DNA from 2 places in the Hydrogenophaga sp. NH-16 genome. Region 1 is predicted to be linked to the other one. Evidence: predicted binding sites of a transcription regulator. Region 1 holds the regulator's gene; the other holds the start of a gene.
The links. Region 1 encodes FNR, which switches genes on or off when oxygen is low (the NO sensors DNR and NnrR bind a similar motif). Its sites were predicted from a motif close to TTGATNNNNATCAA; they were not measured.

Region 1 (3,368 bases):
GACGTGCTTTCCACTGAAGTGCGTTCCGCCGCCGTGCGGGTGCAGATCCCGCCCAACGCCGCACCCGCCGGATCGCACCCGATACGGTTCACCGTCCGGTCCACCGCCGCTGATGCGTCCGAGGTCGTGGAGAAGGCGGTCTTCATCGTTCCGCGCTAAACTGGATTTATAAGCCTTATGGAACAAGTCATGTCAGCAATTTCTCGTCCAGTTGACCGCGCACCAAGCACACCTTGGTGGAAGGTCCCGCACATGTGGATGGTGGTGGGCGGTCCTTTGCTGGTCATCATTGCAGGTCTGGTCACCGTGGTCATCGCCGTGAAGAATCCAGACCCTGTGCTCAACAAGTCCGATTACGAGAGGGATCTTGCGGCGGCTCAGCGACTGGAAGGGCAGGCCAAGGTCGATGCGATGGCCAAGTTGCAGCCGGCCCATCAGGCCCGCAATCACGCCGCCTCCCCCGTCGTCCCGGCGGCACCCTCCAAGTAGGACGCCACACCACCGGATGTGACAACACAGGAGTGAAGGTGACGCTCATGAATGCTCAGCGGTGGATGTGGATAGCTTGGCCTGCCTTTCTGGTGGCTGCCGTGCTTGAGATGGTTGTTTTCGCCATGGTCGACCCTGGTGATCTCCATTGGTTCGGCAGCCCCCTGGAGTTGTCTCGCCAAGCCATCTACACCTTGGCGTTCTTTGTGTTCTGGGGCGTCACCATGGCATCGAGCGCGCTGACCACCCTGTTGTCCATGTCTCCGTTCGAAGTCAACCGCTGCCCGGTTCCCGAAGCGGAGCGCCCCCGGGACTGCGCCCGCAACGGCGGGTGCGGCTAACCCTCGGCTTGCACACAAAGAGAAACCCCGCTCAGGCCTTGGGCCCAAGCGGGGTTTCTTTCGTTCAAACGCCCAGACTCAACGGCAGCTCTGAGGGTTCACGATCTGCTTGAGTGCATCGGTGTTCTTGATGTGTACGTAGCGTTGTTTGACTTCGATGGTGCCTTCCTCAACGAACTTCGAGAAAGTCCTGCTCACGGTCTCGAGCTTCATGCCCAGGTAACTTCCAATCTCCTCCCGGGTCATCCGAAGGATGAGCTCTGACTGCGAGAAACCTCGTGCATGCAGACGCTGGACGAGATTGAGAAGGAACGCTGCGAGACGTTCCTCGGCACGCATGCTGCCCAGCAGCAGCATGACACTGTGATCGCGGACGATTTCCCGGCTCATGATCTTGTGGACATGGTGTTGCAGTGTGGTGAACTCCCGCGAGAGTTCCTCGACCTGGTCAAACGGCATCACACAGACCTCGGCGTCCTCAAGCGCAATCGCGTCGCAGGAATGGCGGTCGCTGACGATGCCGTCCATGCCGATGATTTCTCCGGTCATCTGGAAGCCGGTGACCTGGTCTCGCCCATCGGCCGTGGTCACGCAGGTTTTGAAGAAGCCCGAGCGCACTGCGTAGAGCGAAGTGAACTTGTCGCCGGTGTTGAACAGCGCGGTTCCCCGCTTGATCCTCCTGCGCGTGGAGATCACGGTGTCCAGCTTGCCCATTTCCTCGGGATTGAGGCCCATTGGCAAACACAACTCCCGAAGGTTGCAGCTGGAACAGGCGACTTTGATGCTGTGAATGTCCATAAATCTTCCAGATTTCGCCCGAAGCTTAACGCATGGCCACAAGTGCCAGCAAGGCGGGCGCTCTCATCCTCGTTGCGAGCATGGGGGAAAACCCGGGGCTTGGATGGCCCTTGATCTTGATCAAGGGTGCGATTTCCGCCTTGGTGCACATTCGCGCTGAGAACTGGAGAATTGTTTGTGAGTCACGCCATTTCAGACGAATTGCTCAAGCGATTCGACATCCCGGGGCCCCGCTACACCTCGTACCCCACCGCGGACCGCTTTGTAGAAGCGTTCACGGAGAGCGACTACATCCAGGCGCTGGAACAACGTCGGGCAGGCTCGCTCGCGTTGCCGCTGTCGTTGTACGTACATATTCCTTTCTGCGAGTCTGTCTGCTACTACTGCGCCTGCAACAAGGTCATCACCAAACACCACGAAAGGGCTGCGGAATACCTGCGGTATCTGTCGCGTGAGGTGGAGCTGCAGGTACAGCATTTCGGCAAAGGGCATGCCGTGTCCCAGCTGCATCTGGGAGGAGGGACGCCCACCTTCCTGTCCGACGCCGAGCTGGAAGACCTCCTGACGATGATCCGGCGCAACTTCACGCTCGTGCCCGGAGGCGAGTACTCCATCGAGGTTGACCCCCGCACGGTGACGGACCAGCGCTTGCAGACACTGGCCAGGTTGGGTTTTAACCGACTGAGTTTCGGTGTACAGGATTTCGATCCCGCTGTTCAGAAAGCGGTGCACCGGGTTCAGCCGGCCGAACAGGTGTTCGCTCTGGTCGAGACAGCCCGCAAGATCGGGTTTGAGTCGGTGAATGTGGACCTCATCTATGGATTGCCGCTGCAGACCCCTGAGTCGTTTGCCCGTACGCTTGCCCAGGTCAACCAGTTGCGCCCCGACCGCATCGCGCTGTATGCCTACGCGCATCTTCCGGCGCGTTTCAAGCCGCAACGGCGAATCGTCGCTGCCGAGTTGCCCAGCGCGGGAGACAAGCTGTCGATGCTGTCGGCTTCACTGGATGCGATGAGTGATGCGGGGTATGTCTATGTCGGCATGGATCACTTTGCGCTGCCCACGGATGCGCTGGCGGTGGCCAAGCGGCAAGGGCGCCTGCACCGGAATTTCCAGGGCTACAGCACGCAGCCGGATTGCGACCTGATCGCTTTGGGTGTCTCGGCCATCGGCCGCATTGGTGCGACCTACAGCCAAAACGCCAAGACGATCGAGGAGTACTACGACGCGCTGGACCAGGGGCGGCTGCCGATCGTGCGTGGACTGGCACTGACCAGGGACGACCTGCTGCGCCGCTCCGTGATCATGTCGCTGATGTGTCAGGGGCAGCTTCAGTTCGAATCGATCAACCTGGGGCACCTGATCGACTGCAAGAGCTACTTTGCGCGCGAGTTGGAGGTACTGGCTGGCTATGCCGAGCACGGACTGGTTCGCATCGACGACTCAGGTGTGGAGGTGACGCCGTCGGGCTGGTATCTGGTTCGCGCCATTGCCATGGTTTTCGACAAGAACCTGCAGGTCGACCAGGACCGGGCGCGTTTCTCCAAGATCATCTGACTCGCGTGGTTTCGAACCGGCGCGAGGGCTGCGACTGCTAGAGTTCTGCCATGCAAACATCCATGGCACTCACCGCACTGTTCATGGGGATCGCTGGAGGTCCCCATTGTGTTGCCATGTGTGGTGCCGCGTGTGCAGGCATCAGCCGTGGCGGGACTGGGCGCCAGAGCACATCGGCTCTGC
Region 2 (3,368 bases), 1.8 Mb from region 1:
CCGACCAAACAGACCACCCTCGCCAGCATGAGGATTCAACCCAGCGACGGCGATGCGAACGTCAGGCATGCCGCAGCGGTGATAGTGCGCCGCGGTGATACGGATAGTGTCCATCACGCGTTCGGTGGTGACAGCCTCAAGTGCCTGCCGCAACGACACATGGATGCTCACCAGCACGGTGGCCAGCCCAGGCGCACTGAGCATCATGCGCACCGGCATCTCGCTCACAGGCACACCCAGGTGTTCAGCCGCCAGGGCTTGAAGGAACTCTGTGTGCCCCGGGTGCGGCAACCCCGCGACGGCCAGAGACTCCTTGTGCACAGGTGCAGTGACCAATGCCCTCGCCTGACCTGTCAATACCCACCGTGCGGCAGCAGCAATGCTGTCAGCTGCGGCTCGGCCGGCTTCGGCACTGATTCGGCCCCATGGCACCAATAGGCCCGGCGCACAGGTCTGTATCAATGCGAGCCCTTGGCGAGCTGCATGAGCCCATTCCCCCGGCCCATCGAGCACCACCACGTCAAGCGGAACACCACCGCGCTGCAGCCGGACCACTTCCGCGGCGCGCCGCAGGGTGGCCGCATCACCGGCCACCACCACCTGCTCCTGCAGATCGGGGCGTTCCAGCAAAGCACGGACCACGATCTCGGGTCCGATCCCAGCGGGGTCTCCCATGGTGATCACAAGCGGGCGGTGACGACCGGGACTCTCGAAAACAGGAGTGGTCACAGTGTTACGCGGGGTTGGGAATGTCGATGAACTGATGCTCAATGCCGAGCAGCTCCGCCACGTGACCAGCCACCGCTGGCGCGCCGTAGCGCTCCGACGCGTGGTGACCACAGGCGATATAGGCCACACCAGCCTCCCGCGCGTAGTGCGTCTGGGGCTCGGATATCTCCCCCGTGACAAACACGTCGGCGCCAGCAGCGATGGCCGCCTCGAAATAGCCTTGGGCACCGCCCGTGCAGATCGCCACGCGCTCCACACGGCGCCCCGGATCGCCGACCAGCAGCGCGGCGCGTCCCAAAGAACACTCGATGTCCTTGAGCAGTTCGGCAGCCGGCGCTGGCGGACGCAAACCCAGGAAACCCAGCGACTGGTCGCCAAAGCGCCCTTCCCCTGCATCCAGCACGCGCACACCGATTCGGCGTGCCAGCTGCGCGTTGTTGCCCAGCTCGGCATGTGCATCCAGCGGCAGGTGATACGCCAGCAGGTTGATGTCGTGCGACAGCAGGCGCGCCAGACGCTGCTTCATCCAGCCCGTCACCCGCCCGTCCTGACCACGCCAGAACAGTCCATGGTGCACGAACAGGGCATCTGCACTGGCGTCGATGGCTGCATCGATGAACGCCAGGCTGGCGGTCACCCCGCTGACCAGCTTGCGCACCCGCACCCGGCCCTCCACCTGAAGACCGTTGGGTCCGTAGTCCTTGAAAAGCGCAGGTTGCAGGAGGCGGTCGCAGGCTGCGAGCAGTTCGTCGCGCGAGACGCCTTGACCGGGAGATGTATCGGGTGGCATGGAGGCAGTGATATCAGAACCGGCCGCCAGGGACATCCTGGCGACCGTGTCCTATTCTGTCATCGCCCACCCGGGGACGCTGCCGCGACAGGCGCTGCTCAGCCGCGCTTGCGCTCGGCCCGCTCGGACTCCACCATCTTGCGGTTGAAGAACCGGTAGAACCAGATCGCCATGCCGATCATGAAAGCGATGCCTGCGATACTGAAAAGACCATAGTCGGTGGAAAAAAGATCTGCAATGGCTTTCATCGTGTGCTCCAGTCCTCTGTGACAACAGACGGCCATTGCATCCCCAAGCCACGCCATACGCATTGATCTGCATCAATCGGCTTGAACCGGCGAGCCACGTGGTCATATACGTGACAATGTCAGCAGGGATGCCGCGAAACGCTCCCGAGCGCCCGTTCCTTTTGCACCCGTTCACCATGAAACGCATCTGGCTCCTCTTTGCCCAAACCGTCACTGTTGCGGTGGCTGTCCTTTTTGTCGTGGGCACGCTCAAACCCCACTGGCTGGACCGACGCAATGTGCTGCCTGCGGTGGTGCCGGTGATTGAATCGCCCGGAACTCTCTCTGGCGAACCGTCGCCCAACAGCTTCAGGGAAGCGGCCAAGCGGGCCTCCCCTGCGGTCGTGAGCATCAACACCAGCAAGGCCCCCGATCAGGCGCAGATGGCCGACCCCTGGTTCCGATTCTTCTTTGGAGAGCAGGGACAGGGACAACCTCAGGCCGGACTGGGCTCCGGCGTGATCGTGAGCGAAGCGGGTTACATCCTCACCAACAACCACGTGATCGAAGAAGCAGACCAGATTGAGGTGGTGCTCAACGATGGCCGGCGAAGCACCGCCCAGGTCATCGGCACCGACCCGGAAACCGATCTGGCCATCCTGAAGATCAATCTCGGTGGCCTGCCCGTGATCACCCTGGGCAATTCCGAGGCGCTGTTCATCGGCGACCAGGTGCTGGCCATCGGCAACCCCTTCGGGGTCGGTCAGACCGTGACGAGCGGCATCGTCAGTGCCCTGGGACGCACCCAGCTGGGCATCAACACGTTCGAGAACTTCATCCAGACCGATGCAGCCATCAACCCGGGCAATTCGGGCGGTGCGCTGGTGGATATCCACGGACACCTGATGGGCATCAATACCGCGATCTATTCGCGTTCGGGCGGGTCGATGGGCATCGGTTTTGCCATCCCCACCTCCACCGCGCGCAGCGTGATGGACGCCATCGTGCGCGATGGCAAGGTCACCCGGGGCTGGATCGGTGTGGAGCCGCAGGATTTGACCCCTGAGCTGGCCGAGAGCTTCTCGATCCCCTCGGGCACGGGTGTCATCATCACTGGCGTGCTGCAGAACGGGCCGGCCGCCCAGGCTGGCATCCGTCCTGGCGATGTGGTGACCCAAGTGGGAGACAAACCGGTCAGCAACGTGTCCCAGTTGCTGTCTGCCGTGGCGGCTCTCGCGCCGGGCGAACCCTCCAGCCTGGAGATCGTGAGGAAGGACGGAAAACAGCGCATCCAGATCACGCCGGGCAAGCGCAACCTGCCCAGGCCCCAGCCCAACCGCTGATCAGGACGCCGCGCTGTCCTTCACGGATTCCTCGGGGGCCTTGGTATTGCGCACAAACCACTGCGAGCCCCAGATGCCCAGCTCGTACAGCAGGCACATGGGCACCGCCAGTGCGAGCTGTGAAATCACGTCCGGCGGGGTCACGACGGCGGCGATCACGAACGCCACCACGATGAAGTAACCCCGGAACTCCTTCAGCTGCTTGACGCTGACCATGTTCATCTTCACCAGCAGCACCACCACGATCGGCACCTGGAACGCCAGGCCAAAAGCAAGATA

Region 2: the regulator FNR is predicted to act here: its motif matches at 1,830-1,843, upstream of DD542_RS05910 (DUF3149 domain-containing protein).

Annotation. Positions count from the first base shown of each region.
Region 1 covers NZ_CP029344.1:3,006,862-3,010,229, reverse strand. Annotated here, with positions in the region: gene ccoG (cytochrome c oxidase accessory protein CcoG) at 1-159, shown strand, start outside; gene DD542_RS14480 (FixH family protein) at 253-489, shown strand; gene DD542_RS14475 (hypothetical protein) at 537-830, shown strand; gene fnr (fumarate/nitrate reduction transcriptional regulator Fnr) at 909-1,628, opposite strand; gene hemN (oxygen-independent coproporphyrinogen III oxidase) at 1,806-3,185, shown strand; gene DD542_RS14460 (sulfite exporter TauE/SafE family protein) at 3,236-3,368, shown strand, end outside.
Region 2 covers NZ_CP029344.1:1,211,446-1,214,813, reverse strand. Annotated here, with positions in the region: gene pdxA (4-hydroxythreonine-4-phosphate dehydrogenase PdxA) at 1-729, opposite strand, end outside; gene DD542_RS05915 (Nif3-like dinuclear metal center hexameric protein) at 734-1,519, opposite strand; gene DD542_RS05910 (DUF3149 domain-containing protein) at 1,618-1,767, opposite strand; gene DD542_RS05905 (trypsin-like peptidase domain-containing protein) at 1,944-3,089, shown strand; gene tatC (twin-arginine translocase subunit TatC) at 3,090-3,368, opposite strand, start outside.